3 regions of the Actinopolymorpha singaporensis genome follow, and region 3 is predicted to be linked to each of the others. Evidence: riboswitches for the same ligand, from Rfam matches in the RefSeq annotation. Region 3 holds a riboswitch; each other region holds the start of a gene.
The links. Region 3 has a riboswitch for cyclic di-AMP ahead of BLU27_RS03895 (C40 family peptidase). Riboswitches for the same ligand answer to the same signal wherever they lie in the genome.

Region 1 (10,465 bases), 1.9 Mb from region 3:
GCGGCAGCGCCTGGCCGCCACCTCCGGGCGATGAGCCGGCCGTCATGGCGCAGCAGCCGGCCCTGACCTGGCCACGGCTCCTCGGCCTGCTTCTGCGCGGGGAGGACCTCACTTCCGAGCAGGCGTCCTGGGCGATGGGCGAGATCCTCGACGGGCAGATCACCCCGGTGCAGGTGGCGGGATTCGCCGTGGCCCTGCGCCTCAAGGGGGAGACCGTCGACGAGGTCGACGGCATGGTCCGCGCGATGTACGCCCACGCCCGCACGATCGAGGTGCCCGGGCGCGCGGTCGACGTGGTGGGCACCGGCGGCGACGGTGCGCACACGGTCAACATCTCCACGATGGCCGCCCTCGTCGCCGCCGGCGCGGGTGCCCGGGTGGCCAAACACGGCAGCCGCAGCGCGTCGTCCCTGTGCGGTGCGGCCGACCTGCTGGAGTCCCTCGGCGTCCCGCTGGACCTCCCGCCCGCCCGGGTGGCGGAGATCGCCGGCGAAGTGGGCATCACGTTCTGCTTCGCCCCGCACTTCCACGCCGCGATGCGCCACGCCGCGCAGACCCGGCGCGAGCTCGGCGTGCCCACGACGTTCAACATCCTCGGGCCGCTGTCCAACCCCGCCCGGCCGCAGGCCCAGGCGGTGGGTGTGGCCGACCGGCGGATGGCGCGGATCGTCGCCGGTGTGTTCGCAGCACGCGGCGTGGACGCCTTCGTCTTCCGTGGCGACGACGGGCTGGACGAGCTCACCACCACCACCACGTCGTCGGTGTGGGTCGTGCGGGACGGCGAGGTGGGCGAGGAGAAGCTGGACCCGGCCGACCTCGGGATCGCCCCGGCCCCTGCGGACGCGCTGCGCGGTGGCGACGTGACGTTCAACACGGACGTCTGCCGGCGGGTGCTCGCGGGCGAGCGCGGGCCGGTGCGGGACGCGGTACTGCTGAACGCCGCCGCCGCGCTCGCCGTGCATGAGCCGTCCTCCGCGCCGCTGCTGGACCGGATCCGCGCGGGCTACGCGCGCGCCGTGGACTCGGTGGACGGGGGACGGGCCGAAGCGACACTCAAGCGCTGGGTGGCCGCGGCCCGCGGCTAGGACACGTCCCGGGAGGCCCGTCCTACTCCGGAATTCCCAGGCTGAAGGCCGCCTCCAGATCGTGCTGGGAGTAGGCGCGGAACGCGATGTGGGTCTCGGTGGACAGCACGCCCGGCACCTTGTTGAGCCGGTCGGCCACGACGTCGGCCACCTGGTCGTGCTCGCGCACGCGGACCAGCGCGATCAGGTCGATGTCACCGGTGACGGAGTAGACCTCGCTCACGCCGTCGAGTTCGGCGATCTCCTGGGCCACCTCCGGGATGCGCGCGACATCTGCCTGGACGAACACGATGGCGGTGATCAAGGTGCCTCCTCGGGGCGCCTGGGTCTGCCGGCAGGCGGCGGTTGTCCTGCGCCGGCCGGCGAACAAGGGTCGGGCGGGGTCGGGCGCCTCATCGGGCCGGCCGGTGGGTCGGCCGCAGGCGCCTGCGGTCCTGGCAGGGTACGACGTCGTCGCGGGCGGCGTACGCGGTGTCCAGCCACTCGGTGTGGGCCTGTGCGCCGCCGACCGGGCAGCTCCACTCGCCGGCGAGCTCGACCAGGCGTACGCCCGGCTGCTCAAGCCAGGCGAGGATCCGCTCGGTCTCCTCGGCGGTCGCGGCCGGCGTCGGCGGAGGTGGTGGCTCGACCGTCTCAGCGGTGGCGACGATCTCGTCCACCCCGGCGCGCGCGGGCGCGCCGCGGGGAACGACGCCGGCAGCGGCCAGTCGGCCGTACCGCACGACGTGCGCCTCCCAGCCACCCTCCTCGGTGCGCTTCGCGGCGACCAGCTCCGGACAGCGAGCCAGCGCGCTCATCCGCTGGAAGCGCGCCGCGGCGCGTACGAATGCGGCCATCCGGTCGCGATGGACACTCGCCTCCTCGAACCTCGACTCCACCACCAGCCGGCCGATCCGGCGGGTGGCCGCCTCGATCACCGGGGTGGGGTCGGCGGCGACGGCATGCCGGATGGCGTCGACATGCGTGGCGTACGTCTGTACGTCGACCGCACCGACGCACGGCGCCACGCACCGGTCCATCTCCGCCAGCACGCAGGCCGAGCCCGAGCGCGGGCTGCGGGAGAGCCGCTGGGTGCACTGCCGGATGGGAAACGCCTCGTGGATCGCGGCGACGGCCCGCTCGGCCACCCGCCGCGAGCCGAACGGGCCGAGGTAGGTCGCCGCGTCGGCCTTCACCTCACGGACCAGTGACAGCCGCGGGAACGGCTCCACGGTGACCTTGAGCCAGGTCGCGCGCTCGGGAAACCGCGAACGCCGGTTGTACCTCGGCTTGTGCGCGGCGATCAGACGCAGCTCGCGTACCTCCGCCTCCAACGGGGTGGCGCACTCGATACCGGTCACCTTCGCGGCGAGGGTCACCATCTCGCCCATCCGCGAGCGGGTCTCCGAGGCGGTGAAGTAGGTGCGCACCCGGGTGCGGAGGTCCTTGGACTTGCCGACGTAGAGCACCCGGCCGCGGTCGTCGGTGAAGACGTAGACCCCCGGCGCGTGGGGCAACTGGTCGGCGAGGTGGCGCTTGCGGCGCTGGGCGGGGGAGACCCGCGAGCTGAAGGCGGCCAGCTCCTCCAGCGAGTGCACGCCCAGCGGGCCGAGGCGTTCGAACAGCCCGTGCAGCACGTCGACCGTCGCCCGGGCGTCGCCGAGCGCGCGGTGCTGGGGAACGGTGCCGGAGCGGAAGAAGCGGGCCAGGGTGGCGAGCTTGCAGTTGGGCGCGTCGTCGCGGGTGAGCACCCGCCGCGCCAGGCGCGCGGTGTCCAGGACCTCGAACGACGGCCAGGGCCGGCCGTGCTCCTGCGCGGCGGCCCGCAGGAACCCCACGTCGAACGGTGCGTTGTGGGCTACCAGCACACAGCCGTGCGCGAACTCCAGGAACGCCGGCAGCGCGGCGCCGAGCGTCGGGGCGGAGGCCACCATCGAGTCGGTGATGCCGGTGAGAACGGCGATGAACGGCGGGATGGCCGCACCCGGGTTGACGAGCGTCTGGAACTCCCCGAGCACCTCGCCCGCCCGGACCTTCACCGCGCCGATCTCGGTGATCCCCGCCTGCTGCGGCGAACCCCCGGTGGTCTCCAGGTCGACCACACAGAAGGTCACCTCCCGCAACGGGGTGCCGAGCTCGTCGAAGCTCGCCTGGACGGGCAGGGAAGGTTCCGCGACGGTCATGGGCCAGACGCTACGGGCGGCCACCGACAACCGGACGAAACGAAGCGCGCCCGGTCCGCTCATCGCCGAGGGGAACCGGGCGGTGCGGGCTGGGCCGCGGTGCGGGGCCACCGGGGGTGGGCGGGGGTTCCGTGCCGGCCTCGAGGTTCGCCGGCACGGAAGGTCAGGCGTGACCGAGCCGGATCTTTGACTGGCCGTGCGGCCGCTTCTCCCAGTCGGCCATGAACCGCCCGCGCAGGCCGTGCCGCTGGGCCAGCTTCAGCAGCGTCTCGGTGCGGTAGTAGAAGTCCTCGCGCAGCACCTGGTGCTCCCGCCCCTCGGTGCGGTCGAAGGTGAAGTCGAAGAACCCGCGCGGTGCCAGAACGCGGCCCACGTGGGCGAAACACTCCTCGATCACCGGAAGCGGGGAGTGGGAGAAGACGCTGTGTGCGTGCACGACGTTGAAGTAGGCGTCCGGCAGGAACTCGAACTTCAGGTCGCGCACCGGCGTGAGGTGCGGGAGCTTGGCCTGCAGGCCGTCCTCGACCAGCGTTCGCTGGGCGGCGATCAGGATGTCGGGGGAGATGTCGATCCCGTAGTAGTTGCCGGAGTCGAGATAGTCGATGAACAGCCGGCCGGCGCGCAGGTTTCCGCAGCCGATCTCCAGCATCCGGTCGCTCGGCTGCAGGCCGTGCTCGACGAGGTAGTCGAACTGCATCCGGCCCAGCGCCAGCCACCGCGCGTGCGACTTGCTGCCCACCGCGGCCTCGGCACTGCGGGACGCGTCGGACTTCATCACCGCCCGGTAGTAGTCCACGTGGTCGCGGTTGCGCAGGCGCAGCACCGTGTCCCGGGCGAGCCGCCGGGCGTAAGGGGGTACTTTCGCCGGGTTTCGCATGGCGTACCGCAGCTGGTAGAGCAGGTTCTCGCGGTCCTTCGTCGTCACGCTGGCGAAGTTAACCACGCTTCGGCCCGGCGCACCGCGCCACCTCGCCGTGGGCGCCTGCTCGTCGCCCGCTCCTGGCTTCCTCCCCACCTCGGTCCCGGTCGGTTCCGGTCTCACTCCCGCCAGGCCGCGGTCGCGGCCGCGCGCCGGGCCCACTGCCGAGCGCCCTCGCCGCCGGGTTCCCACCGGGTGCAGAACGCCTCCAGGGCGCGACACCGCGCGACCATCACCGCCCGCCGGGTCGGCCAGCCGGGGGCCGGGCCGCCGTACGCCCCGAAGAACTCGCCCAGCAGCGGTGTGCGGTCGGGATGGTGGGTTCGGACGATCCACTCGCACCAGGCCAGGTCCTCGACCGCGGAACCGAGATGGGCGAACTCCCAGTCGAAGACCGCGGTGACGGTGTGGTCGGCGGGGTCGAGGAGCAGGTTGTTCGGCCCGTAGTCGCCGTGTACCGGGACGGTGTGGCCGCCGGCCGTCCCGCCTGTCCCGCCGGGCGCCTGCGGAACGGTCACCGCTGTGTCCGGCAGGGGCGGGAGGTCGGACAGTCGTGCCGGGTCGAGCGTGTGGATCTCGCGCAGGGTGCGCCCGCAGGCGGCGAGCACGGCGGCGGCCCGGGCCGGTGACTCCTCCGGCGCGAGGAGATCCTGGCCGTGCGCCCCGCCGACGAAGCCGGTCGTCAGCCGGAGACCGCCTGCGGCGACCAACTGCGGCAGCGGAACCGCGCCGGCCAGCCGGTCGAGTACAAGGTGCTCGCGGCGCTGCCGGTCCCGGGCGTCCGGCCCGGCGTACTCCTTCACCACCACCGAACCGTCGCCGACGGTGCGGTTGGTGTAACCGTGCGGCAGCTGTCGCATGCCGGGCATTCTGCCCGACCTGCTCCGGCCGCCGGCCGAGCCGGGACTCGGGCCCGAGTAGGCGGGCGCGCCGATACGCTCGCAGCCGTGAGCAACGGAGCAGCGGCCTCGCCGGACCGGCCCGACGACCTGGGCCGACCGCTGCCCGAGCCGGTCCGCCAGCGGGTCGTCGGGATGGCCTCCGACACCCTCGGTGAGCTGACCGCCGACGAGGTGCCCTCCGCTCTCCGGCCGTTCGCTCGCTTCGCTCCGGGCCGCCGCGCCCGGCTGGCGGCCGTCCCCATCGCGGCCGCGGTCGACGCCGACGCCGAGTTCCGTGCCCGGGTGGCCGATCGCATCCGGACCCTGGTGCCCGACCTCGCCGCCGCGGTGGCCGAGGGGCGCCGGCCGTCCGCGGTCGATCCGATGGACGTGGCAGCCACGGCGTACGTCCTGCGGCCGGTGGGCTGGGAGGACGTGGTCGGTGAGGTGCTCGACCAGCTCGAGCGCGAGACCGCCTCGCTGGCCGGGGAGCGGGAATCGGAGTCGCTGACCCGGTTGCGGGAGCAGGTGGCGGAGGCGCGTGCCGGAGTACGCCAGGAACGCGACCGGCGCCGGCACGAGCTCGCCGCGCTGAAGGAGGAGAACGCCACCCTGCGGCGCACGCTGCGCCAGGCGCGCGAGCGCGCGCGGGCTGCCGAGGAAGAGGCGGCCCGGCAGGCTGAGCTGGCCGCCCGCGCCCGGGAGGAGGCGGCGGCCGACACCGCCCGGGCGGACGCCGAGCTGCGCCGCCTGCGGACCCGCATCGCGGACGCGGAGGCCGCGATCGAGCTCAGCCGCCGGTCCGCACGGGAGGGCCGGGACCTGGCCAGCGTCCGGCTGCGGTTGCTGCTGGACACGCTGGTCGACGCCGCACAGGGTTTGCGCCGCGAGCTCGCACTGCCGCCCACGCAGTCGCGTCCGGCCGACTCGGTGCCGGCCAGGGAGGCGGCGGTCGGCGGCCTCCCGTCCGGTCCGGAGGGCGTCGTACCGCTCGAGACCTTGCTCACCGTGCCCCAGGTCCATCTGGTCGTGGACGGTTACAACGTGACCAAGACGGCCTGGCCGACTCTTCCGCTGGAGACCCAGCGGACCCGGTTGGTGACCGCGCTCGGCGGCGTGGCGGCCCGCACCGGCGCCGAGGTGACCTGCGTCTTCGACGGGGCGAAGCTCGCCGTGCCGCCGCCGCTGAACACGCCGAGAGGCGTGCGGGTCCGGTTCAGCCCGGCCGGGATCAGCGCCGACGACGTGATCCGCCAGCTGGTGGCGGCCGAGCCCGAGGGGCGTCCTGTCGTGGTCGTGTCGAGCGATCGGGAGATCGTGGACGGGGTACGCCGCTCCGGCGCGCGTCCGGTCGCCTCCGACGCGTTGGTGCGCCTGCTCGCGCGCTGACCGTGGTACCGCCCAGGGGACCTGGTTCGGGTCTGGTTCGGGTCTGGTCCGGACGCAGGTCCGGACGCCGGTCCGGACGCAGGTCCGGACGCCGGTCCGGACGCCGGTCACGTGCTGGTCCGAGGGCACTGTCGGTGGTCGTGTCTAACGTTTCCGGCAACGGCGAGTCCGGACGCGAGACAGGCGCCACCAGGTGCCGGGCGCACGGACGCCGGGGAGACGGACGGAGGGCAGCATGCGGATCCAGTGCGATCGCTGCGCAGTGCGGAAGCGACACTGCGAGGACTGCGTGGTCGCGGTCGTTCTCGGTGCGCCACCCGCGTCGATCGAGCCCGTGGGCGTCGAGCCCGTCGGGCCGGCGCCGGCGCAGGTGGAGCCGGTCGCGGTCGACGCTGCGTGGCTGGAGGCGTCGGGAGTCGCCCCGCCGGAGTTCGGCGAGGTGGGGTTCGAGCTCGACGAGGCGGACCGGAAGGCCCTCCGGGTGCTGGCCGAATCCGGCCTCTGGTCACCGGAGCACCCGCCGTGGCTGGCGGAGCCGGAGGCACCACACCGGGACGGGATGAAGGCCGCGCGGTGACGGTCCGGACGTGGCCGGGAGCGAAGAGTGTGGAAATCGCCAGGATCGGCGGCTGTCGCGTGTCGGCGTGACCGGTAACGCGGTGCCCTGATTTCCGTGGACTCCTCCGCAACGGGCCTGTCGGATTTGAAAGCCTCGGGCGCGATCACTACAGTGCCGCCCGAAGTGTCCGTTCTGCGTAAGTCGGCCACCCGGCCGACGCGGGCACCCGCTTAGTCTCCGCCGGCCAAACCGGAGGAGAGCCGGGGACCCAGGTTTCCCGGGGTGAATCGGCGGCCCTGGCGGTCACGTTGGACCGGCTGGACCACCGTAGGGCGGCTTCCCGGCCCGAACCCGTCAGCTGACCCGGTAGGCGTCTAGGAGAAGGGGCTCACCGCCCGATGTCCAACCGCCGCACCTGCCCATCCGGGCGCGCGCTGCTCGCCGTCGGCACCGCCACTGTCGCGCTCATCGCCGCGGTCCCCGGGGCCAGTTACGCCGAGCCCCGCCGCGACATCGGCCAGGTTCGCAAGCAGGTCGACGACCTCTACGCGCAGGCGGAGAAGGCCGCCGAGCAGGCCAACGAGCTGAACGACCAGACGAAGGTAATCGACCGCCGCGTCGGCAAGCTCGACGTGGACGTGGCCCGGCAGCAGAAGCGCCTGGACTCGCTGCGTGGCCAGATCGGCCAGTTCGCCGCCACCGAATACCGTGCGGGTGCCGTCGACAGCACGGTGCAGCTCCTGGTCGCCCAGGATCCGAAGGAATACATCGCCCAGATGAGCACCGCGCAGGCGTTCGCGGGCCAGCAGGACGATCTCCTCAAGCAGCTGCAGTCGGAGCAGAAGCGCCTGTCGGAGCAGAAGGCGGCCCGTCAGGCGGAGCTGACCCGCCTTCGCGAGGCCCGCGACGCCGCGAAGGCCCGCAAAAAGCAGGCCGACGCCAACGTCGCCAAGGCCAAGGCCGTCCTCGACCGGCTCACCGCCGCCGAGCGGCGCCGGGTGCAGGCTGCCGACCAGGCCCGCGAGCAGGCCGCACAGCGGTCCTCCCGCAGCCAGGAGCGCGTTCCGCTTCCGTCCGGCAGCGGCCGGGGCGCCACCGCCCTCGCATTCGCCCGTGCCCAGTTGGGAGAGCCCTACGTCTTCGGCGCCGCGGGCCCGAGCAGTTGGGACTGTTCCGGTCTGACGATGATGGCCTGGCGGCAGGCGGGGGTGTCCCTTCCGCACTCCTCCAGGTCGCAGTACGCCATGTCGGCCAAGGTGTCCCGTTCGCAGCTGCAGCCCGGTGACCTGGTGCTCTTCTACTCCGACCGGCACCACGTGGGCCTGTACGCCGGAAACGGCATGGTCATCCACGCTCCCCGCCCCGGCAAGGGCGTCGAATACCTCCCGATGCGCTACATGCCGTACGCCGGCGCCGTGCGGCCCGGATAAGCTCCCACACTGTTTCCTGCCGGCCCAAAGCTGTTCACTCGCCGCCTCTCCTCGTTCAGCAGGATAGGCGGCGACCATTTTCCGTACGATGCGGGTGTGATCGGCGACTCTCCGCAGCGGGTACGCCGTCGGGCCGCTCGGCGCCGACGGTTCGTCGGGCAGGCCCTCGCCGTTCTCGTCGCCGGCGTTCTGCTGGTGTCCGGAGCGTTCGCGTCCGCTGTGGCAGTGGCCACCGGATCGGCCGTTCCGTCCGCGGCCGGCGCACTGATGAACTCCGTCGGCGCCCCGTACCCGGCCGGCGGCTCCATCCCGGAGGTCCGGCCCACGGTCGCCGCCCGGGGTGGGCACCTCACTGCCCAGCGTGTCGCGGTGGCCGGGGAACTGCTCGCCCGCCAAAGCGCCGCGATCCGGGCGAACGACCGGCGCGCGTACCTCGCCACGGTCGATCCACGGGCCGGTTCCTACGCCGCCACAGCCGCCGACCTCTTCGACAACCTGCAGCGGATGCGGGTGCGCCAGGTGCGGTTCGGCACACCGGTCGTCGACTCGCGGGGGCTCACTCCTGCCCGGCGGGCCGCGCTTGGTCCCTCCGCCTGGGTCGCCTCGGTCGAACTGTCCTTCCGCCTCGCGAGCGGCGACACCCAGCCATGGAGGACCACGCTGCGGATGGCGTTCGTCGACCGGGACGGGGTCGGCTACGTCGCCGGCGACCGGGAAGGACAGGGAACCGATTCGTCCCTGCCACTGTGGATGACCGAACGGATCGAGGTCGTCCACGGTGAGCACAGCATGGTGGCGGGCTCAGGCCACCTGGACCAGCTTCGCCGCTTCGCCCGAACCGCCGATCTTGCCGTACGGCGGGTGTCGGAGGTGTGGGGGAGCAGTTGGGACCAGTACATCGTCGTCCTGGTGCCGCCCAGCCAGGCGCAGATGGAACGACTGATCGGGGTCGGCTCACACACCCAGACCGCGGTGGCGGCCGTGACGACCTCCGTCGGGCGGCCCGATCCGGCCCTCGCCTCGCACATTGTGGTCAACCCGCACACGTTCGACCGGATCGGCAGCCTCGGCCGGCTCGTGGTTCTGACCCATGAGGCGACTCACGTCGCGGCACACGCCACCGTGAGCGGCATGCCGGTGTGGCTCTCGGAAGGCTTCGCCGACTACGTGGGCTTCCACCGCTCCGGGCTGCCGGCTGAGGTGATCGCTCACGAGTTCCTGAGCGACGTGCGCCGCCGGGGGCCTCCGGACGCGCTGCCTGGGGGCACGGAGTTCGACCCACGGGCCAGGGCACTCGACGAGGCGTACGAGTCGGCGTGGACGGCGTGCCGCTACATCGCGCAACGCTGGGACCGGGCAAAGCTGCTGCGGTTCTACGTCGCGATGGACGGCGCCAGGACCAAGGTCGACCAGGAACGCGTCTATCGGCGCGTCCTCGGCACCTCCTCCGAGCGATTCGTGCAGGGCTGGCGCGCCTACGTGCGCGAACGCAGCGACGACTGACCGACCGACCGACGAACGACGGACTGGCGTACAGACGGACTGGTTTGGCGACCGAGCGGTTTCCGACTGGCCGATTGACCGGCGGACCGACGGCAACGGGGTGAGGATTGTGGCGAGACCGCGGGCCGTAGGGCCGTAGCCGGCCGGGCTCGAAGCGTGCGTTGGGGGGAACGTGCGTCGACGGGGGAGCGTGCGGCTACGGGATTCCGTGCCCAGGCCGGATTCCGTACACCCACGAGAGATCGGGCGCGGCCGACGTGCCGCGCGTCACCAGGCGGACGGTTTTCACCCGGAACGCCCACCGGGGCGCCGACCGAAACGTCGACCGGAGTGTCGGCCCGAAGACCGGCCAGGATGTCAACCCGGGATTGACAGACGGTCGGCGACGGCCGTGCTGGTGGCACTGCTGGCCGGACTCGTCCTGCTGGTCCTGATCACCACTCCGTGGAGCCCGTGGGCTCGTACGAGTGCCCTGCTGCCGACGTCGACCGCGCCGCTGACCGAGGACTTCGACAAGGCCGAGATCGCCAGCAGCGT
Region 2 (10,465 bases), 2.1 Mb from region 3:
CCGGGCTGGTCGTCACCGGACGCGCCGGTGGTGTGCGGGCGCTGAAGAAGAAGGCGGGCGAGCGGTACGGCATCTCCGCGGTGAGCCGGCTCGGGTTGCGCTGACCTGCACCGACCGCGCCGACCACGGTGTGGCGGCCCGGGTCGACCTGCGACCCGGGCCGCCTTCCCGGCGCCGGGCTCAGCTGGCCTGGCTCACACTGGACATGTTGAAGTCGGGCACCCGCAGCGCGGGCATCGCGACCCGCGGGAAGTAGTCGCCCCATTCCCTGGAGAACGCCGGCACCGTCGTCCCCGACTCGGTGAACCGCCCGAGCAGGTCGACCGGGCTCTCGTTGAACCGGAAGTTGTTGACCTCCCCGACCACCTCGCCGTTCTCGACGAGGTAAACGCCGTCGCGGGTGAGCCCGGTCAGTAGCAGCGTCTGCGGGTCGACCTCGCGGATGTACCACAGGCAGGTGAGGAGCAGACCGCGCTCGGTGCGGGCGATCATGTCGTCCAGCGACGCGTGCGCGTCCGGCACGTCGAGGACGAGGTTGTCGACGTACGGCGTCGTGGACAGCCCGGTCAGGTCGGCGGAGTGCCGGGTGGTGGCCAGCGACGTCAGCCTGCCGTCCCGGATCCAGTCCGTCGGGCCGAGCCGAGTGCCGTTGTCGAACACGCTCTGCGCACTGGAGGAGGACTTCGCGACCACGAACGGCGCGCACTCCAGGCCGGCGTAGGCGGGATCGGACCGCAGGGCCAGCGGTACCGGGGAGAGCTGCTCACCGACACGGGTGCCCCCGCCCGGCTTGGAGTACACCGTCCGGCCGTCGTGGGCGTCGCGGCCGGACATCGTCCAGTAGGCGTAGATCATCAGGTCGGCGACCGCCGTCGGCGGGAGCAGCGTTTCGTACCGGCCGGCGGGCAGGTCGATCCGGCGCTGCGACCACCGCAGCCGCCGGTCGAGCTCGGCGCTCAGCGCGGTCGCGTCGACGTCGTGGAAGTCCGGGGTGGCCTGCCCCACCCATGCCGACCGCCGCAGGTCGGCGGACTTGCCGGTCATCGTGACGTAGCCGGTCGGCTGGACGTGCCGCAGCCGCAGGCCGGAGGAGGAGCCGAGGTAGGTCGTGGTGACGTCGTGCTCGACGAAGCCGTAGTGGTGGGTGCCGTCCTCGCGCGCCCGGCCGAACGCCTCGCCCAGGGCCGGTGCGAACCTGTCGAAGACCCGGATCGAGGTCTGCGCGGGTGGCTCGTCCCAGTCGGGCGCCGCATCGCCCTCGACCAGTGGGCGGGCATCCTCGGCCGGCACGCTGTCACGGGCGGCGTTCTCCGCAGACTGCACCACCGCGTCGATGTCGTCGGCGGTGGTCACGCTGCGGGTGACGACACCGGAGGCGGTCCCCTTGGCGCCCTCGACCGACGCGATCACCGTGAGGGACCGGGTGAGCATGACGCCGTTGGTGGTCAGGGTGTTGTTGGCCCAGCGCAGGTTGGCGCTGGAGGACTCGGTGGCGATGACGACACACCCGTCGGCCTTCGACCGGGCCAGCGCGCGCTCGACCGTCTCCTGCAGAGTGAGGTCGCTGCTCAAGGGACTGCTCACCGTCCTGACTCCTGGGTGGTGTTGAGGATGCGGACGCCGCGGAACAACGCCGAGGGGCATCCGTGGCTGACCGGCGCGACCTGGCCGGGCTGGGCCTTCCCGCAGTTGAACGCCCCGCCGAGGACCCACGTCTGCGGGCCGCCGACCGCCTCCATCGATCCCCAGAAGTCGGTGGTGGTGGCCTGGTAGGCGACGTCGCGTACCTGACCGGCGAGCCGGCCGTGCTCGATGCGGTAGAACCGCTGCCCGGTGAACTGGAAGTTGTAGCGCTGCATGTCGATGGACCACGAACGGTCGCCGACGACGTAGATGCCGCGCTCGACACCGGCGATCAGCTCCTCCGTCGAGGGGCCGTTCGCCGCCGGCTGCAGCGAGACGTTGGCCATCCGCTGCACCGGGATGTGGGACGGTGAGTCGGCGAACGCGCAGCCGTTGGAGCGGTCGTAGCCGAACGACCGGGCGATCCGCCGGTCCAGTTGGTAACCGACCAGGATGCCGTCCTTCACGATGTCCCAGGACTGGCCGGCCACCCCCTCGTCGTCGTAGCCGACCGTCGCCAGGCCGTGCTCGACGGTGCGGTCACCGGTGACGTGCATGTGCTCGGAGCCGTAGCGCAGGGTGTTGAGCTTGTCGGGCGTGGCGAACGACGTGCCGGCGTAGTTGGCCTCATAGCCGAGCGCCCGGTCGAGCTCGGTGGCGTGCCCGATCGACTCGTGGATCGTCAGCCAGAGGTTGGACGGGTCGATCACCAGGTCGTAGCTGCCGGACTCCACCGAGGGCGCCTTCAGCTTCTCGGTGAGCAGGTCGGGCAGCTCGGCCAGGCGAGCGTCCCAGGCCGGGTCGGTGAGGTATTCGTACCCGCGGCCGACCGGCGGCGCGAGGACCCGCATCGAGTCGAACCGGCCGGAACCGGGATCGGTGCCGTAGGCCTCGACGTCGGGATTGAGCCGGACCCGCTGCTGGGTGGTCACCGTGCCGTGGCTGTCGGCGTAGAACTTCTGCTCCTTCACCTGCCGCAGCGTCGCGCCGACGTGGGCGACCCCGGTGCCGGCGAGGAGCCGCCGGCTCCAGTCGGCCAGCCGTTCCACCTTGTCGGCGGTGGGGACCGTGAACGGGTCGAGGTCGTAGGCCGAGACCCAGGTGACGTCACCGTGCACCGGCTCGGGCGCGAGCTCGATGCGCTCGGCGTTCATCCCGGCGGCGACCCGCGCCACCTCGACGGCGCGCTCGGCGACCCGCGCCGCCTCCTCCGGAGTGAGCACGACGCTCGCGGCGAAGCCCCACGTCCCCTCGTGGACGACGCGGACCGCGAACCCGGTGTCCTCGCCGTCGGTGCTGCCCTGCAACTGGGCGTCACGCAGGGAGAGGTTCTGCGTCCGGATCCGCTCGAGCCGGAAGTCGGCATGCTCGGCGCCCAGCTCGCGGGCGCGGGCGAGGGCGGCGTCGGCGAGCGTGCGGAGCGGAAGGCTGAGGAAGTCCTGATCGATCTTCTGCGGCACGCGCCCGAGCCTAGGGCATGCCACCGACACCTGGCCGTCCAATATCCCGGCGGGTCCCGGCGGGATCCGGGAGCCCGCACCAGCCCGGACTGGGCCGTACGGGTCTGGGCGTACGGGTCTAGGCCGTACGGTCGGCGCGGTCGAGCCTGGCGACCCCGATCCGGGCGTCGGCCATGCCGTAGAAGACGTAGGTGCGGCCGGCGATCGTCTCCACCGCCGTGGGGAAGACGACGTTGGCGACGGTGCCGGTGCGCTCGTCGTCGGTCTCCGGCGTGAGCAGCGGCTCCGGTGTGCGGGCGAGCACCCGGGTGACGTCCAGCGCGTCCAGCAGCATCGCGCCGGCGCCGTAGGTGACCCGCTGGGTGCTCGGGTCCCAGCCGGGCGGGATATGGCCGGTGACTCCGTGGTGGATCACCAGCCAGCCTTCCTCGACCCGCATCGGCGGCGGCCCGGCGCCGATCTTCAGCTCCTCGTAGGGAAACTCCGGCTGGGCCACCTGGCGGTGGTCGTGCAGATGGGTGAGCGCGCGGATGTCCTGCTCGACCGCGGCCGCCGAGACGTACGACACCCAGATGCTCGGGCGGTCGTCGTCGATGCCGGCGGGCAGGTGGACGCCCTCACCGGGACGGAACCAGCCGAGGTCCCACATCGGGCGGTGCAGCATGGCGTAGCAGGGCTCGCCGTCAGGCCCGGGCACCGGCTCGGGAAAGAACACCGCGTCCTTGTTGGGGAAGAGGTTGAGGTCGGTGTCCAGGTCGGGTTGGTACTCGAAGTGCACCGGGCCCAGCCGCCGCCAGGTGGTGAGGTCGTCGGAGACGGCGATGGCCAGCTTGGGGCCGATCGGGCCGTACGCGACGTAGGTCATCACGTGCACGCCCAGCTCGGGCACCCAGGTGACCCGCGGGTCCTCCACGCCGGCGTTGTTGAGGCCGCGCTCCCAGCCCTCGTCGGGTGCCAGCACGACACCACGTCGATCGACACTCACGGGTACGCCGTCGACGCAGTTGACCTCCGCGAGTCCCACCCGCGACACGTTGCCGGCCGCCACCATGCGCGGCAGCAGGTGCAGCCTCCCGTCGGGGGTGTGCCCACTGGCGGGATTGAGGACGCCTTCACTTTCCAGCTCGTTGTCCGGCTCCGGCGTCATCACCACACCGAGCCTGGTGAGGGTGTAAGGAACCTGGGCGTACGAAACCTCTGTCGCCTGTGTGCTCAACGGATCGGCCCTCCCGAGATTGCCCCGCCGAACCTTAGCGTGAGCGTATCCGGGGGCACCGACAGGCGTCAGGCGAGCGGGACGGCCGCGACCGGAGTGGTCGTCGGCGCCTTCGACCCGCCCATCGGCTCCACCGAGATGCCGAACGCGTTGGCGCCGTCGACACCGGACAGAACCTCGCTGACCCGCCCGGACCCGGTGACGTCGACGACTCCGGCGGAGCGGGCGTTGTCTCCGGAGATGAACCAGAGCTGGTACGTGCGGTTCCGCGGCGGCTGGGACAGTCCGTCGAGAAGGACGACGGCCTGGTCGAGCTGGTGCGACACCACGACGGTGACCTGCCCTCCGCCGCGGACGCCGCCGCGCACGGTACGCGAGTCGGGGGCGGCCAGGACGGTCTCTATCCGCTGGCGTTCCTGGACTGCCCGGGTGGCTCGCTGCTGGGCCTGTTCGTACTGCACGACGCCCGCACCGACCCCGATGCCGGCGAGGACGACCAGTGCGGCGGCCAGGGCGAGCAGGCTCCGGCGGTAAGGCAGCCGGCCGCGGTGTCCGGCGGCTCCCGGTTGCCGAAGCCCATCGGGCGCGGCCGCGGCGCTGCCGGGGGTCGCGGGATCGGCGTTCCGGCCATTGTGTGCGGCGGTGGTACGCCGGCCACCGGCGCCGGGAGCCGCCTCCTGCCCGGTGGTCCGGATCGCGGCGAGAACCCTGTCGCGCAGCTGCTCCGGAGGCTCGGTGGCGGTCGCCGCGGCGAGCTCGGCCGCGACGGCACCCAGCTGGCGTACCTCCTCCCGGCAGGTCGCGCAGGTGGCCAGGTGCGCCTCGAACTCGCGCAGCTCCGGCTCGGGCAGCGCGTCGAGTACGTACGGCGGAGCCAGCGAGTGGAGGTCGGGCCGGTCGGGCTGCTCGGCCACGCCGGAGGCGGTCGTCATCGCGGCGCCCCCAGCTCCACGCCGCCGATGCAGTCGCGGAGCCGGACCAGCCCGTCCCGCATGCGTGTCTTGACCGTGGCCAGGTTGGCGCCGAGGTGCTCGGCGACCTCGCGGTAGTTGTACCCCACGTAGTAGGCGAGGGTCACCGCCTGCCGCTGGAGGTCGGTGAGGGAACCCAGACAGCGGCGGACCTGCTCCTGCTCCAGGCTCGCCGTCACCTCCTCGACCACCTGGTCGTAGGAGGGGGAGTTGTCGCCGGCCGCGGCCCGGCGTTCGCGGTCGGTGGACGCCTGCTCGGACCGGACGCGGTCGACGGCCCGGCGGTGGGCCAGCGTGGCCGCCCACGTGCGTACCGAGCCGCGGGACGGGTCGAACCGGGACGCCGTACGCCAGATCTCGACGAACACCTCCTGGCTCACCTCCTCCGCGTGCGAGGGGTTGCGCAGCACGCGGCGGACGACGCCGAACACCTGCGGGGCCAGCAGGTCGTACAGCGCGCCGAAGGCCTCCTCGTCGCCCCGGGCCACCCGGGGGACGAGGTCGCCGGCGGTCGGCGACGGGTCACCGACCGGTCGCGGTGGTCTGGGCGCCTCGTTCATCGGGTCCATCTTCGCGTGCACCGCCGACCGTGATGCGGAGGGGGCCGACAGGACGGACGAACGCCCCGACCGCCGCAGCAGTCGGGGCGTTCACCTTGGTGAAGCGGTCAGGCTCAGCCGAGGCGGAGCCGCTCGTTCGGGAAGATCAGGTTGGGGTTGCTCCCGACCAGCTTCCGGTTGAGCTTCCACAGCGCCCGCCAGCCGCCGTCGACACCCTGCGCCTGCGCGATGGTCGACAGGGTGTCGCCCGGACGGACGACGTACCTGGCGCCGGTGGCCGCGTGCCGGGAGTGCGTGGACCTGGCCACGATCTTCGGCCGGGAGGTGCCACGCGAGGAGCGGGTGCTGTGCTGCTTGCGCTCCTGCGTCTGGGCGCGCGTGTTCGGGCTGCCGCCCTTGTCGCCGGAGCCGAGGCCGAGCTTGGCCGAGCATGCAGGCCAGGCGTTCCAGCCCTGCACCTTCAGGACCTTCTCGGCGATGGCGATCTGCTGCCACTTGCTGGCGTAGTCGGCGCGGGAGGCGTACTTGCCGCCACCGAAGCCGGTCCAGGTCGAACGGGTGAACTGCAGGCCGCCGTAGAAGCCGTTGCCGGTGTTGATGTGCCAGTTGCCGCTGCTCTCGCACTGGGCGAGGCGCTCCCACGTGTCGGTGCTGGCGGCGTGGGCCGGAGCGGCCATTCCGACCACGGGGACGGCGGCGGCGATACCGGTGACGGCGGCGGTCTGCGTGACGCGCTTGGCGACGGTCTTCGAACGACTGGCGCCGCGGTGCTTTGCCTGATAGGCCATGAGATCGGTTCCCTCCCGTCGCCTGCGGAGTTAGCTGTCGGATTCGGGCGAGAGGAAGTGCCCGGCCGCCGAGGCGGCTTCACCCCAGGACCCGTCACCGGGTCCGTATGTGGTTCCTCCGTCTCCGCCCGATGGAAGTACCGGGTCTGACGACACCGCCGGGCGGAGCTAGGCGAAGCGGGTCGTAGCCGCCCCCCTGTCGGCGCGACCGGCAATGACTGTACGACGTGATCGTTTCGTTGCCAACCTGATCCAGAGGATTCACCGAAGTCGCGACCGTCCTTTGTTTACCACGATGAAGTGGGTGCGACCCGGCCGACGATGACCCGACGACGAGCTGACGATGCCGTCCGCGCGCCGGCCGAGATTGCTGCGACAGAAGGCAAAACCGCTGGTGACGGGGTTGCAGGCGATGGTGTGACGGCCATGACGACTGCGGTTGCTTGGCCGGTGACCGGCCCGCCGCGCCAGGCTGTGCGAGCGGTCGGCGACGCGGTCTTACCAGGTCCGCGGCGCGCCGGAATTTCTCGCTGTGGTTGACGAAGAACGGCTCCGAGGGCGCGGGCTTTCGTCGTCTCCGCGTGGCGAACGGGTGTTCGGGCGCGGGTCTCGCTAGCGTTCGGGACACGATGCCCGACACCACCATCAGGTTCCTGCACTCCGGCGACTGGCAGCTCGGGATGATGCGCCGGTTCCTCGGCCCGGAGGCGCAGGCTCGTTACGGCCAGGCGCGCGTCGACGCGATCGAACGCATCGGCGCGGTGGCCGCCCGTACCTCCGCGGCGTTCGTCGTGGTGGCCGGTGACGTGTTCGACGCCAACCAGGTCGACCGGAAGGTCGTGTTGCGGGCGTGCGAGGCGCTGCGGGCCCTCACCTGCCCGGTCTATCTGCTGCCGGGCAACCACGACTCGCTGGAGCCGGGTTCGGTGTGGGCGAGCCCGATGCTGGCCGCGCACCTGCCGTCCCACGTCGAGGTGCTGCGCGACTCCGACCCCCGCACGCCCGCTCCTGGTGTCGAGGTGGTCGGTGCCCCGTGGCGTACCCGCCGGCCACTGCGCGACCCGGTGGCAGACGTGCTCGACGCCGACCCGCCCGCGGAGGGCGTGGTGCGGGTCCTCGTCGGCCACGGCCAGACGGACAGCCTCGCCCCGGACGTCGGCGAGCCGGCTCTGGTACGCCTGCGGACGCTGGAGGAGGCGCTCGCCGCCGGCCGGATCCACTACGCCGCGCTGGGCGACCGGCACTCGCGTACGTCCGTCGGCGAGTCGGGCCGGATCTGGTACGCCGGCACTCCGGAGCCGACGCGCCCAGAGGAGGAACACCCCGGTGACGTGCTCCTGGTCGAGCTGTCCACCGGCCCGGGAGGCTCCACCTGCACCGTCAGCCCTGAACGCGTGGGCACCTGGCGGCTGCTCTCCCGGGTGGTCGAGGTGGACGGCGACAGCTCCCTCGACGCGCTCGACCGCTGGCTGGGCGAGCAGCCGGACAAGGCGCGCACCGTCGTACGCCTCGGCGTCCGCGGCGCGCTGTCCGTCGCCGGGCTGACGCGGCTGGAGGTGCTGCTGGACGCGCAGACCGAGGTGTACGCCGCGATCCAGCGATGGCGCCGGAACTGGGACGTCGGCGTTCTGCCCGACGACCAGATGCTGGACGACCTACCGGTGACCGGGCCGGCCCGGGCCGCGCTGGAGGAGTTGCGGCTCACCGTCGCCAGCGGCAGCGACGACGCGGGCGAGGCCGCCGACGCACTCGCGCTGCTGCACCGGCTGGCCGGGGGAGCGGCATGAGGCTGCACCGGCTGACGTTGCGCGACTTCCGCGGGGTGGCCGCGCGCGACCTGGACTTCGACGAGGCCGGCGTCACCGTCGTACTCGGCGACAACGAGACCGGCAAGTCCAGCATCCTGGAGGCGCTCAGCCTGCTGTTCGAGCTGCCGGACGACTCCAAGGCGGCGAAGCTGCGCGCGGTCCAGCCGGCCGGACGTGACGTACCCAGCGAGGTCGCCGCGGAGCTGACCCTCGGCGGGCAGCGGGTGCACTACCGCAAGCGGTGGTTCCGTCAGCGGCTCACCGAGCTTCGGGTCGATCCGGGCGGGCACACCTGGACCGGGCGGGAGGCGCACGACGAGGCCGCGAGGCTGTTCGCCGCGTACGTTGACCAGAGCCTGTGGGCGGCGCTGGTGGTGGGCCAGGAACACGCGCTCGCCGTGCCGGCTGCCGGTTCGGTGGCGGCGGTGCTCACCGCACTGGACGAGTCCGCCGGTGGTGAGGTCGACCACGGCGCGTCGGTGCCGCTGGTGGCGGCTGTCGAACGCGAGTACCAGCGGTACTTCACCCGGACCGGCCGGCCCAGCGGCGACTACGCCGAGGCGATCAGCCGGCGCGACCAGGAACGCGTGCGGGTGGAGGACGCACAGGCACGGCTGGTCGAGGTCGAGCAGGACGTCGGCCGAGCCGAACGCCTGACCCGCGACCGGGCCACGATGAGTGCCCGGTTGCGCGAGCAGGAGGCCCGGGTCGCGGAGCTTTCCGACCGCAGGCAGGCCGCGGACGAGCTCGTCGGTCAGGTCGAACGCCTGCGCCGCGACGCCGAGTTCGCCGCCGCGCAGGCCGAGGCTGCCCGCGCGGAGGCCGAACGCCGGACCGCCCTGGTCGCCGAGGCGAAGGAGCGCGACCGCGCGGCGACCGAGGCGGAGGAGGTACGGCTGCGTTCGGCCGCCGCTCTGCGGGTCGCCGAGCAGGAGTGGGAACACGCCACCGCGGCACTTCGGGTAGCCAGGGACGAGCAGGCCGCACGGCGGGCGGAGGTCCGCCGGCTCGACGCGCACCTGTCCAGGCTGCGTGACCGCTCCGACCTGGCCGATCTGGAAGAGCGGCTCGCCGCGGTGGAGGAGGCCCGCGAACAGGAACGCCGGGCCGCCGCCGCACTGGAGCGCGCGAACGTCGACGAGGCCGCGCTGGAGGCCGCCGAATCCGCGCACGTGGACGTGCTCGCCGCCCGGGCGGCGCTGGCCGCGGGTGCGCCGGCGATGGTGGTCCGCCGGCTCGGTGACGCCGGTGTGGAGCTGTCCGGCGTACCCCTCGAGGAGGCCCACCGGGAGGTGACGGTCGACCGGGACACCACCGTCAGCGTTCCGGGCGTGGTCGAGGTGACCGTACGACCGGGTACGGGCGCGGCCGAACTCGCCGCCGCCACCGCCAGTGCCGAGGACGCCGAGCGGCGGCTTCTCGCGGAGCTGGGCCTTCCGGACATCGGCGCGGTCCGGCAGGCGGCCAGGGCCAGGGCCGAGGCCGAGCGCGCCCTGACCGTCGCTCGCGAGGACCTCACCCGCCGACTGGAGGGACGCACGTTCGCCGACCTGGTTGCCGCCCGCGACCAGCTGCTGGCCAGGGTCACCGACGACGGGCGTCTCGACGACCCTGCGGGTGACAGGGCCGACGGTGACAGGGCCGACGGTGACAGGGCCGACGGTGACAGGGCCGACGGTGCTGGGGGCGACGACGACTCTGGTGGCGACGTGTGGGGAAACCGCGCGGAGGGGGCCGCCACGCTCTTCGACGCAGAGCCGTTGCCTGTCCAGAAATCCCTTCCTCGGAAGAGATCCCTGCCTGCGAGGAAATCCCCGGCCAAGGAAACACTGGCTGTCAACGAGCCCTTGCCGGCCGAGGAGCCCTTGCCGGCCGAGACTCCGAGGTCTGTCAAGGAGACCTTGACGGCAGGCGAGCCGTTGCCCCGCACGCAGGAGCGCACCCGGGAGGCGCTCGCCCGTGCACAGGCCGAGGACGTCGCCGCGGCAGAGGCGCTGGCCCGCGCGGAGGCCGCCGAGGCAGGCGTTCGTACGGCGTTC
Region 3 (10,465 bases):
CGTGAAGCCGCGCTCGAGCAGGGGGTGGGTCATCCGGCCGACGCCGCAGCCGAGTTCGAGGATCGTGGCGCCGGCCGGCACGGACCGGGCGATGAGGTCGGGAGAGTCGTCCACCGGGATCCTGCTGTACAGCTCCACCGCGCAGCCGTCCGGTGTGATCGCCCCCGGGCCAGTGCCGTGGTAACCCTCGCGCCGTCGTACTTCCATCCGGCCCACTCCCTCTCGCTCGGTCGCGTCCCTCGTTCGATCAACGACGCAACCTGGCGAGTAGCTCCCTGGTGTCCGCCCATCGCGCCCGTGCGACCAACCCGAGAAGGGCACCCAGGGCCACGGTGAGGATCGCCACCGCGGCCATACCCGGTATCAGGAACAGGTTGGTGAGCGTGGCGCAGACCATCAGCCCCACCAGAGCGATCGCGGCGGGTCCACAAAGTCGCGGAACCAGCAGGCCGATCGCGCCGGCGAGCTCACACGCGCCGGTGAGGTAGCGGAACCACTGGCCGAACCCGATGGCCTCGAAACCCTCCACCTGCGCAGGGTCGCCGGACAGTTTTGTGAACGCCGCGGACAGGAACACCGCCGCGAGCAGGACCTGAAGGACCCAGAGGGCGACGGTGAGTGCGCGAGAGCGGTGCGGCGCGTCGGTCGTCCGGACTTCGTGCGTGGCCATGAGACGTGCTCCCCTTCGGGCGGCCCGGGCGTGGCCGGGCGGTACGAACGTGTCGGTGTATGGACCGTCCACGTCGCCCGAAGTCATCGGTGACGCACCAGATGCACATCGCGGAGTGACCGGAGGAGAACCGAACGCGGATGTTGCTGGACAGCACGACAGGCGCTGACGCCAGCGGGGGGTTCCGGCATCAACGCCTGTCGTGGTTCGGGGGGGCGCGGAGAGGTGCGCGGCCTAGCCGGGCCGCACCGCTCCGGCGTAGGGCATGTATTCCATCTTGATGTACTCGACGGACTTACCCGGGCGCGGCGCGTGGATGACCATGCCGTTGCCCGCGTAGATGCCCACGTGGTGACGGTCGCTGTAGAAGAGCACCAGGTCACCGATCCGCAGCTGGGACTTGGAGATCTTGGTGGAGATGGCGTACTGCGAACGCGAGGAGTGCGGCAGGGAAACGCCCGCTGCTCCCCACGCGCCCATGGTGAGGCCGGAGCAGTCCCAGCTGTTGGGGCCGGCCGCACCGAAGACGTACGGCTCACCGAGCTGGGCCTTGGCGAACGCCAACGCGGTCGCGCCGCGGCCGCTGGAGGGCGCGGGAGCGGGAGCAGGTGCGGGACCCGGGTTGGACGGGGGGCCGGACTTCGGCGTGGTGCGGCTGCCACCGCCGGTGCTGCGCGTCGAACGAGCCGCCGCCTTCTCCCGCGCGGCCTGCTCGCGGGCGGCCTTCTCGCGGGCCGCGCGCTCGGCGGCCTCGATGCGCCGCTTCTGCTCGGCGGTCAGGCGATCGAGCAGGGCCTTCGCCTCGGCAGCGTTGCGGAGCGCGGTCTTCCGGCGGGCGTCGGCCTGGCTCTTGGCCTCGCGGTAGCTCGCGAGCTCCGCCGACCGGGCCGCACGCTGCTCGGCGAGCCGCTTCTGGCTTTCCTGCAGCTGCCGGAGCATGTCGCCCTGCTGGGCGTCGACGACCTTGACCGTGCGCATCCTGGCCAGGTATTCGTCCGGGTTCTTCGACACCGCGAGCTGAGCGGTCATGTCGACGTTGCCGGCGCGGTACTGGGCAGCGGCGAACTGTCCGATGTCGCCACGCAGAGCGCTCACGCGCTGCTGCTGGCGGGTGACGTCGGCGTCGAGGCTGCGCACCCGGCGGTTGATGGCCGTCATCTTGTCACCCAGCTCGTTGGCCTGCTCGGTGACCTTCTCGGCCTTCGCGTACAGCTCGTTGACCTGCTGGCGGACCTCACCGATGCTTCGCGTCGACGGCTCGGCGTAGCTGCTCGAACCGGGGAGCGCGACCAGAGCGGCCAGGGTCGCCGTGGTGGTGCCGACGACGAACAACGCGCGCCCTGACCGGGCCCTGCGGGTTGTCACAGGCGGTGCCTTTCTTCCTCAACGCCTACCGGGTGAGCTGACGGGTTCGGGCCGGGAAGTTGCCCTACGGCGGGTCCGGCGGTCAACGTGCGACCGTCGCGCCTGCCGATTCACCCCAGAAAACACGTGGTTCCCCGGCTCCCCGCAGGACTGATCCACGGTGGATCAACCCAACAGGGACTAAGCGAGACATCTGCGTCGACCCGGACGGCCGACTCAAACTGGACAGATATCTGATGGAGACCATAGTGACCAGTCCGTGATCAATCAACACCGGCACCCCTGAGAAGTTGTCCGGGAATTCGGCATCTCGCAAGGTTTGTTCCCGCTACGCGGGATCACCTCGGCATACGGGCTGGTCACAGCGTTGCGCAGAGGTTCAGCCGGGCGGAGGCACAGTGCGCACGCCCGACCGCGGTCGGCGGTGGAAAGCCGGAACGCGACCTCGCACGGACGCGCCACCTCACCATCACGAGTACGCAGGACGTCGGGCGGTCGGGGTTCCCGGCCGGATCGGCACACACAGCCGCTGCAACGGCAGGTCGCCCGCGTAATGATCACAGTCTGGAAACGAAGTCCGGACACAAGCCCGGAAGGCGGCTACGCTGCAGCACCGAAATTCCGGTACGGATCGCTAAGCTAGCCGACCGGTGACCCCCTAGAAAGATGAGGCTGTAACTGTGATCATCCTCGGCATCATCCTCACGATCCTGGGCTTCGCCCTGGGAATCTCGATCCTCTCGACCATCGGCATCATCCTGCTGGTCATCGGAGTGGTGCTGTTCATCCTGGGCGCCATCGGACGTCCGGTCGGCGGCCGGAAGGTCTGGTTCTGACCCGAATCAATCTGTGAGCCAACCGGCTCTCCCGGCAGTAGCTGGGCGACCGGGTTCGGCCGTTGCGCTGGCAGCCTTCCTTCGGGAAGGCTGCCAGCGACGTGTTTTCCGGCCACAGTGAAGGAGCTCCGCCGATGGCGTTGATGCGTTGCGACTTCTTCTCCGAGGCACTGGAGCTCAGCACCTCGATGACGGTGATCCTGCCGCAGGAGACGAGCACCCAGATCGGGATGTCCGGCGCCGCGCGCGCGGGCGGTGCCCCTGTGCTCTACCTGCTGCACGGCCTCAGTGACGACGACACCATCTGGCTGCGGCGTACGTCCATCGAACGCTACGTCTCCACGCTCGGCCTCGCGGTCGTCATGCCTGCAGTGCACCGCAGCTTCTACGCCGACGAGGCGCACGGCAACCGTTACTGGACTTTCCTGTCGGAGGAGCTTCCCTCCCTCGTCGACCACTTCTTCAAGGTGTCCACCCGTCGCCAGGACACGTTCGTCGCGGGCCTGTCGATGGGCGGGTACGGCGCCGTCAAGTGGGCCTTGCGCCAGCCGGAACGCTTCGCGGCGGCGGCCAGTCTCTCCGGGGCGCTCGACGTGGCCAACCCCGGTATGCGGCAAGGCCGGCCCGAACTCATGGACCGGGTCTTCGGCGAAGATGTCCGCGGCACCGACAACGACCTGCTGTGGCTGCTGGAGCAGGCCGCGAAGTCGGGCCGACAACTACCGGCTCTGCACGTGTCGTGTGGCACCGAGGATCACCTGCTGGCCCACAACCACGCGTTCGTCGACACCGCCCGCCGCCTGGACGTACCCGTCACGGTGGAGTACGAGCCCGGCGAGCACGAGTGGGGCCTGTGGGACCGCAAGATCCAGGACGTGCTCCGCTGGTTGCCGCTGTCCTGACGGCCTACTTGTAGTGCCTGGTGTAGCTCTCCTCGATCAGGTCGGCCCGCGACTGCAGCTGCTTCTGCAGCCGGCCGAAGACCGCCCCCACCGACACGGTGGGGGAGTACAGCTTCTGCAGGCCGACGTCCATCATGTAACCGGCGTTGGAAACCAGGGGACGAACGAGGTCCTGCGGCTTGGTCTTCGGTAGTTGCCGAAGCGCCGTGGAGAACTTGTCGTCCTGCCTGGTCAGCGCCACCAGCTTGGGATCGCTCTGAGCCGCCTTCACCACCGGCATGTAACCGCTGGCCATCGTCCACTGTGCAGACTTGGCCGGCTGCGCGAGGAAACGCAGGAACGCGAACGCAGCCTGCTTGCGCTCGGCCGGGGCATTCCGCAGGATCCCGAACCCGCTGCCCCCGGTGGGGCAGCCGAACCTACCCTCGTGCTCGGGCAGGAAACCGGTGCCGATCTCGAAGCCTCCGGCCTTGGCCAGCTCTGAGGTGTTCTTCAGGCTGCCGGTGCTGAGCACGGTGCATGCCGTGACGCCTTGACCGAAGTCGATGTCCGGCGTCTGGGAGAGGTAGGCGGCGCGGTCCGTGCGGATGAAGTCGACCATCCACCTGCCGGCAGCCAGCGCCGGCTCGTCACCGATGCTGATGTCCAGGCCCCTGGAGAAGTTGCCGCCCCACGCCCAGACGTTGTTCTGGAAGTACCAGCTGGCGTAGGTGCCGCCCATGGCGAACGCCCGCGGCGCGCCTTCCCTGCCCTTCACCTTCATCATCGCCGGCGCCCACTCACGGAACTCCTCCCAGCTGCGGGGCGCTCGCGCGGGGAGTCCGGCCCGGGCGAAGATCTGCTTGTAGTAGAAGAGCGGCGTGCTGCGGGCGAACGGGATCCACCAGGTCCTGCCCTGGACCGTGCCTTCCTGAATGAACTGGTCTATGTAGGTGTGCGGGCCGAGGCGGTCGTCGAAGTAGGAGTTCAACGGCTCCAGCGCGTCGGCCAGGTGCATCTTGCGCCAGGTGATCTCGGAGAACACCGCGAGGTCGGGAATCTGCCGGGCGATGATCGCCGCCGCGACCTTCTGCATCGTCTGCTCGTAGCTGCCCTGGAACTGCGCCTCGACGAAGACGTCGCGCTGGGACTGGTTGAACTCGTCGATCAGCTTCTGCAGTGCCTCCTGCAGGATCCCGCCGAAGGAGTGCCAGGCGACGATGTGGGTGCGCCTGCGGGACTCCCGCGGCGTGGCGCCGGTGACCTGGGTGTACTCACCCCCGCCGCAGCCGGCGAGCGCGCCGACGCCCACTCCGCCGAGCGCGGCCAGGAATCCTCGGCGACTCCACCGCGGCATGTCGTTCCCCGTCATGCTTCTCCTCATGCCGCCGTCAACCCTTCGTTGCGCCCTGGGTGAGCCCTGCGACGATCTGCGGCTGCGCGAAGAAGAACACCACCAGCGGCGGCAGGACGACGGACACCGTCGCCGCCATCACCGCACCCCAGTTGGTGAAATCCTCTACGTTCTTCAGCATCAGCAGCCCGACCGGCAGCGTGCGCATCGAGTCGGTGTTCGTGGCGACCATCGGCCAGATGAAGTCGTTCCACTTCTCGACCAGCGCGATGACGACGACGGTCACGACCATCGGACGCGACATCGGCAGGATGATGCTCCACAGGATCCGCAGGTGACCGGCGCCGTCCACCTTGGCCGCCTCGCTCACCTCGCCCGGCAGCGTCATCATGTGCTGGCGCAGCAGGAACATCGCGAACACGCTGCCCACGCCGGGGATGGCCAGCCCGGCGTAGGTGTTGACCCAGCCGAGGTTGGCGATCGTGAGGTAGTTGGGCAGCAGGACGACCCGCGCCGGGCACCATCATCGCACCCAGGAAGATCAGGAACACGAGGTTCTTGGCCGGGAAGCGCAGATAGGCGAAGGCGTACGACGACAGCACCGCGACGCAGATCTGGATCAGCTCACCGGCCAGGGTACGACCCGAGACTCCAGCACACACAGGGATCCGCGGCCGTGAAGATGGTGGCAGGCGGTAGGCTATGGGTTGCGGAACGTATGCGCAACTGGTTCACGCGCAACATCCAGGTGTCGGTGCTTCCTGCCAGGATTGAGCGCATGCTCGACCATCTCTCGATCCAGTGCGCTGACGTCCTGGCCAGCGCCGCGTTCTACGACGCCGTCCTCGCTCCACTGGGCGGCTCCCGGCTGCTCGACCTCGGACCGGTCCTCGGCTACGGAGTCGCACCGTCGCCGAGCTTCTGGCTGGGGCCACGTGGCAACGACTCCGGTTTCGCCGAAACCCACATCGCGTTCACCGCGGCCGACCGGGCAGCGGTGCGGGCGTTCTTCGACGCCGCCGTGGCGGCCGGAGCGCAGGTGCTGTACAAGCCCCGCGTGTGGCCGGAATACCACGCCACCTACTACGCGGCGTTCGTCCGTGATCCCGACGGGAACAACGTCGAGGCGGTCTGCCACGCGCCCGAGTGAGCGGGGCCACGCCGCAAGCCGGCCTTGCCCTCGCAGATTCCGGTGAATGCTGCACCCAGTGCTGCGGCCAAGGCCGCGTTGCCCGGGCCCGTGACCGGCTGGCCGCGGCGCTGCGGCCGGTCCGCTGACCGTGGGACGCACTGCGGCCGGTCCGCTGACCGACGGCGGCGATCCGGCCGGCAGGACTCCCGGCCGCCGCGGTCGGCGTGGAATGGTGGACGCATGACGAGCACCGACTCCCGTACGACCAAGCCGTTGAAGTTCGCCGCCGTCGGTCTCGACCACGGTCACATCCTCGGACTCGTGCACGGCCTGATCGGGGCAGGTGCGGAGTGCGTCGGCCTGTGGAGCGAGACCGACACCCCCCACACGGCGGCGCTGGCCGAGCGGGCACCGCGGATTCCCCGCGTTGCCGAGGCGGACGAGCTCCTCACCGACCCCGACATCTCCCTGATCGTCACCGCCGCCGTCCCCGCGCGCCGGGCCGGGATCGCGGTCGCCGCCATGCGCAACGGCAAGGACGTGGTGGCGGACAAACCGGGCGCCATCACCCTCGACCAGCTTGCCGAGGTGAGGACTGCGGTGGCCGAGACCGGACGCTTCTGGTCGGTGGCATTCTCTGAGCGCACCGCGTCCAGGGCGACCGTGCGCGCGCGCCGGCTGATCGAGGAGGGCGCGATCGGCCAGGTCGTCCAGACCATGGGAACCGGCCCGCACCACCTGCGGCCGCACACCCGCCCGTCGTGGACGTTCGACCCCGGGCTGGCCGGCGGGATCCTCGCCGACATCGCCTCCCACCAGGTCGACCAGTTCCTCTACCTCACCGGCTCGACCAGCGCCGAGGTCGTGTCGTCGACGGTCGGCAACTTCGCCCACCCTGAGTACCCCGAGTTCGAGGACTTCGGCGAGGTCGTACTGCGCAGCCCGCACGCACACGGCTACGCCCGGGTCGACTGGTACACCCCCGACGGCCTCGGTGTCTGGGGCGACGGGCGGCTCACCGTGCTCGGCACCGAGGGCTACATCGAGGTACGCAAGAACATCGACCTGCTCGGCCGGCCGGGCGGAGACCACCTCTTCCTGGTGAACGGCAAGGGCACGCAGTACCTCGAGAGCGACGACGTCGAGCTGCCGTACTTCCCGGCCATCCTCGACGACGTCGTACGACGTGGCGACACGGCGATCCCCCAGGAGCTGGTCTTCACCGCGACCGAGCTGGCACTGACCGCCCAGGCCAACGCCACCCGGGTCGGCTGCCTGGGCTGAGCAGCTGATTGATCGGTCTGGGTGCTCAAACTCAGCGGATTCTGCTGTTGGACGACTGGCCACCCGACTCACAGGATGGAAAGCATGGAATTCACTCACCTCGGTCGTACCGGCCTCAAGGTCAGCCGCCTCTGCCTGGGCACGATGAACTTCGGGCCGCACACGTCGGAGGCTGACTCGCACGCGATCATGGACGCCGCACACGACAAGGGCGTCAACTTCTTCGACACCGCCAACGTCTACGGCGGCGTGGAGAACAAGGGCCACACGGAGCAGATCGTCGGCAACTGGTTCGCCCAGGGTGGCGGCCGCCGCGAACGCACCGTGCTGGCCACCAAGGTGTACGGCGACATGGGCGACTGGCCGAACGAGGGCCGGCTGTCTGCGCTGAACCTCCGTCGCGCGCTCGACGCCAGCCTCAAGCGGCTGCAGACGGACTACATCGACCTGTACCAGTTCCACCACGTCGACCGCGAGACGCCGTGGGAGGAGATCTGGCAGGCCCTCGAGGTGGCCGTCCAGCAGGGCAAGATCCTCTACGTCGGCAGCAGCAACTTCGCCGGCTGGCACATCGCCCAGGCTCAGGAGGCGGCCGCTCGCCGCAACTTCGTCGGCCTGGTCAGCGAGCAGTCGAAGTACAGCCTGCTCGCCCGCGCGGTCGAGCTCGAGGTGCTCCCGGCCGCGCAGCACTACGGCCTCGGCGTCATCCCGTGGTCGCCGTTGGCAGGTGGGCTGCTCGGTGGCGTCCTCCGCAAGGAGAACGAGGGCAAGCGCCGCCAGCAGGCCGAGGCGATCCAGAAGCACCGGTCGCAGCTGGAGGCGTACGAGAACCTCGCCGCCGAGCTCGGCCACGAGCCCGGCGACGTGGCGCTGGCCTGGCTGCTCGCGCAGCCCGCGGTGACCGCGCCGATCATCGGGCCGCGCACGATGGAGCAGCTCGACGCCGCCGAGCGTGCGCTGGACGTCCGGCTGGACGACAAGGCGCTCGACCGGCTGAACGAGATCTTCCCCGGTCACCGCACCGCGCCCGAGGACTACGCCTGGTAGGCGGCACGTCCCCGGACGCGCGTAGCACTCGCATCGCCGAAGCCTCCCGATCCCTGGCGTAAGCCTCGGACCGGGAGGCTTCGTTCGTGCGGCACCGAGACGTCCACGCCGGGCTGCGCAATGATCGGGTGATGAGCAGAAGAGGCGGCCACGGCGACCTTCGCGACCTCCTGCCGGACCTGCTGGGCTGGCTGGACTCCGGCCGGCGGTGCGCGGTGGCGACGGTGGTGGTCACGTTCGACAGCGCTCCGCGCGAGGTCGGTGCGGCGATGGCCGTCGCCGCGGACGGCGCGGTGGTCGGCAGTGTGTCGGGCGGTTGTGTCGAGGCCGCGGTGTACGAGCGGGCGCTGGCGGTCCTGGACACCGGCCGGCCCGTCCTGGAGCGGTACGCCGTCGCCGACGAGGACGCGTTCGCGGTCGGCCTGACCTGTGGCGGAACCATCGAGGTGCTGGTCGAACCCGCCGACGCCGCGCTGCTCCGCCGGCTCGACGCGGCCGTTCGTACGCCGGAGCCGGTGGCGGGAGTGACCGTGGTCGGCGGTGCCGAGCCGGCCGGGACCCGGCTGCTCGTGGGTGTCGACAGCACGTACGGGTCGCTGCCCACGCCGGACGACCAGGCGGCATCGGCCCTGTTCGCAGAGGTACGCACGATGCTGGCCGGAGGCGAGTCAGGGATCGTTCGTCTCCCGGCGGCGCCGCGGCCGGCCGCACCGCTGACCGAACCGCTCACCGTGCTCGTCCAGTCGTACCTTCCACCGGCGCGGATGCTCGTCTTCGGCGCCACCGACTTCGCAGCCGCGGTGAGTTCCGTCGGCGCGTTCCTCGGCTACCGGGTGACCGTCTGCGACGCCCGGCCCGTCTTCGCCAGTGCCGAACGCGTACCCGACGCGGACGAGGTCGTCGTCGACTGGCCGCACCGGTATCTGGAGCGGGAGACCGCCGCCGGCCGGGTCGACGGCCGCACCGTGATCTGCGTACTCACCCACGACTCCCGGTTCGACGTGCCGTTGCTCCAGGCCGCTCTGCGCGGTCCCGCCGCGTACGTGGGCCTGCTCGGCAGCCGGCGGACGGCGGAGGACCGGCTGGGACGTCTTCGCGAGCTCGGCTTCACCGACGCCGAACTATGCCACCTGTCCGCGCCCGTCGGGCTGGACCTCGGCGGCCGCACACCGGCGGAGACGGCGATCGCGGTGGCGGCGGAGATCGTCGCCTGCCGCCGGGGCGGAACCGGCCGCCGGCTCACTCACACCGACGGCCCGATTCACGGCCGCCCGGCGAGCGACGAGGCGCGGGTGAGCAGGTGGTAGCCGAGGGTCGCGACTCCGAGGGCGACACCCCAGGCCAGGAAGAGCACCTCGGTGCCGGTGACGGCCCATGCCGACGCGAGCCCTGCCCAGGTGGTCTGCCCTTCGGCGAGCGCAGTGACGATCATCGACACGCCGATCAGGCCGTACGACGTCACCGCCACCGAGACCACCCCGGCCGGAACCAGCGCGAGCAGGCGAGGGACTCGGCGGCCGGCCAGCACCGGCACCCAGGGCGGGAACTCCTGCCCCCACCGGCCGACGAGGCCCAGGGTGAGCAGGCCTCCGAGCGCTGGTACGGCACACAGTGCGATGCCCATCGGGAGGCTGATGTCCTCGTGGACCTTCGCCAGCATCTCCGCCGGGATCCCGAACGGTACGCCGAGCAGCCACAGCGTGTGCGGCACCGTCCAGCCGAGCAGCGGTAGGGCGCACCCGGCGTACGCCCATCCACGCAGCCATCCTGGCGCCGGACGAACCCCGGCTCGACGTGGCACCCCTTGCGCGCGTGGCCAGGCCGAGGCCGCCGCGGCGGCGACCAGCAGTCCGCCACCGAGCAGGACCACGCGGTCGGCGAGATCACGCCAGTCGG

Region 1: linked by a shared signal. The riboswitch ahead of BLU27_RS24020 (C40 family peptidase) and the one ahead of BLU27_RS03895 (C40 family peptidase) in region 3 are both predicted to bind cyclic di-AMP.
Region 2: linked by a shared signal. The riboswitch ahead of BLU27_RS23040 (LysM peptidoglycan-binding domain-containing protein) and the one ahead of BLU27_RS03895 (C40 family peptidase) in region 3 are both predicted to bind cyclic di-AMP.

Annotation. Positions count from the first base shown of each region.
Region 1 covers NZ_LT629732.1:5,360,645-5,371,109, reverse strand. The annotation lists gene BLU27_RS24060 (response regulator transcription factor) at 1-34, shown strand, start outside; gene trpD (anthranilate phosphoribosyltransferase) at 45-1,085, shown strand; gene BLU27_RS24050 (Lrp/AsnC family transcriptional regulator) at 1,108-1,389, opposite strand; gene BLU27_RS24045 (DEDD exonuclease domain-containing protein) at 1,478-3,247, opposite strand; gene BLU27_RS24040 (class I SAM-dependent methyltransferase) at 3,411-4,172, opposite strand; gene BLU27_RS24035 (phosphotransferase) at 4,286-5,026, opposite strand; gene BLU27_RS24030 (NYN domain-containing protein) at 5,114-6,436, shown strand; gene BLU27_RS30010 (hypothetical protein) at 6,699-7,013, shown strand; cyclic di-AMP (ydaO/yuaA leader) riboswitch at 7,224-7,383, shown strand; gene BLU27_RS24020 (C40 family peptidase) at 7,394-8,425, shown strand; gene BLU27_RS24015 (hypothetical protein) at 8,522-9,928, shown strand; gene BLU27_RS24010 (M48 family metallopeptidase) at 10,320-10,465, shown strand, end outside.
Region 2 covers NZ_LT629732.1:5,130,834-5,141,298, reverse strand. The annotation lists gene BLU27_RS23070 (dihydrodipicolinate synthase family protein) at 1-104, shown strand, start outside; gene BLU27_RS23065 (metallopeptidase TldD-related protein) at 181-1,584, opposite strand; gene BLU27_RS23060 (TldD/PmbA family protein) at 1,581-3,083, opposite strand; gene BLU27_RS23055 (glycoside hydrolase family 130 protein) at 3,202-4,299, opposite strand; gene BLU27_RS23050 (anti-sigma factor) at 4,368-5,231, opposite strand; gene sigK (ECF RNA polymerase sigma factor SigK) at 5,228-5,830, opposite strand; gene BLU27_RS23040 (LysM peptidoglycan-binding domain-containing protein) at 5,944-6,618, opposite strand; cyclic di-AMP (ydaO/yuaA leader) riboswitch at 6,624-6,773, opposite strand; gene BLU27_RS23035 (metallophosphoesterase family protein) at 7,248-8,405, shown strand; gene BLU27_RS23030 (AAA family ATPase) at 8,402-10,465, shown strand, end outside.
Region 3 covers NZ_LT629732.1:844,362-854,826, forward strand. The annotation lists gene BLU27_RS03885 (class I SAM-dependent methyltransferase) at 1-207, opposite strand, end outside; gene BLU27_RS03890 (DoxX family protein) at 248-670, opposite strand; gene BLU27_RS03895 (C40 family peptidase) at 905-2,035, opposite strand; cyclic di-AMP (ydaO/yuaA leader) riboswitch at 2,044-2,202, opposite strand; gene BLU27_RS29470 (hypothetical protein) at 2,716-2,871, shown strand; gene BLU27_RS03905 (alpha/beta hydrolase) at 3,006-3,773, shown strand; gene BLU27_RS03910 (ABC transporter substrate-binding protein) at 3,778-5,124, opposite strand; gene BLU27_RS03915 (carbohydrate ABC transporter permease) at 5,144-5,536, opposite strand; gene BLU27_RS03920 (VOC family protein) at 5,885-6,256, shown strand; gene BLU27_RS03925 (Gfo/Idh/MocA family protein) at 6,479-7,522, shown strand; gene BLU27_RS03930 (aldo/keto reductase) at 7,607-8,569, shown strand; gene BLU27_RS03935 (XdhC family protein) at 8,701-9,876, shown strand; gene BLU27_RS03940 (hypothetical protein) at 9,831-10,465, opposite strand, start outside.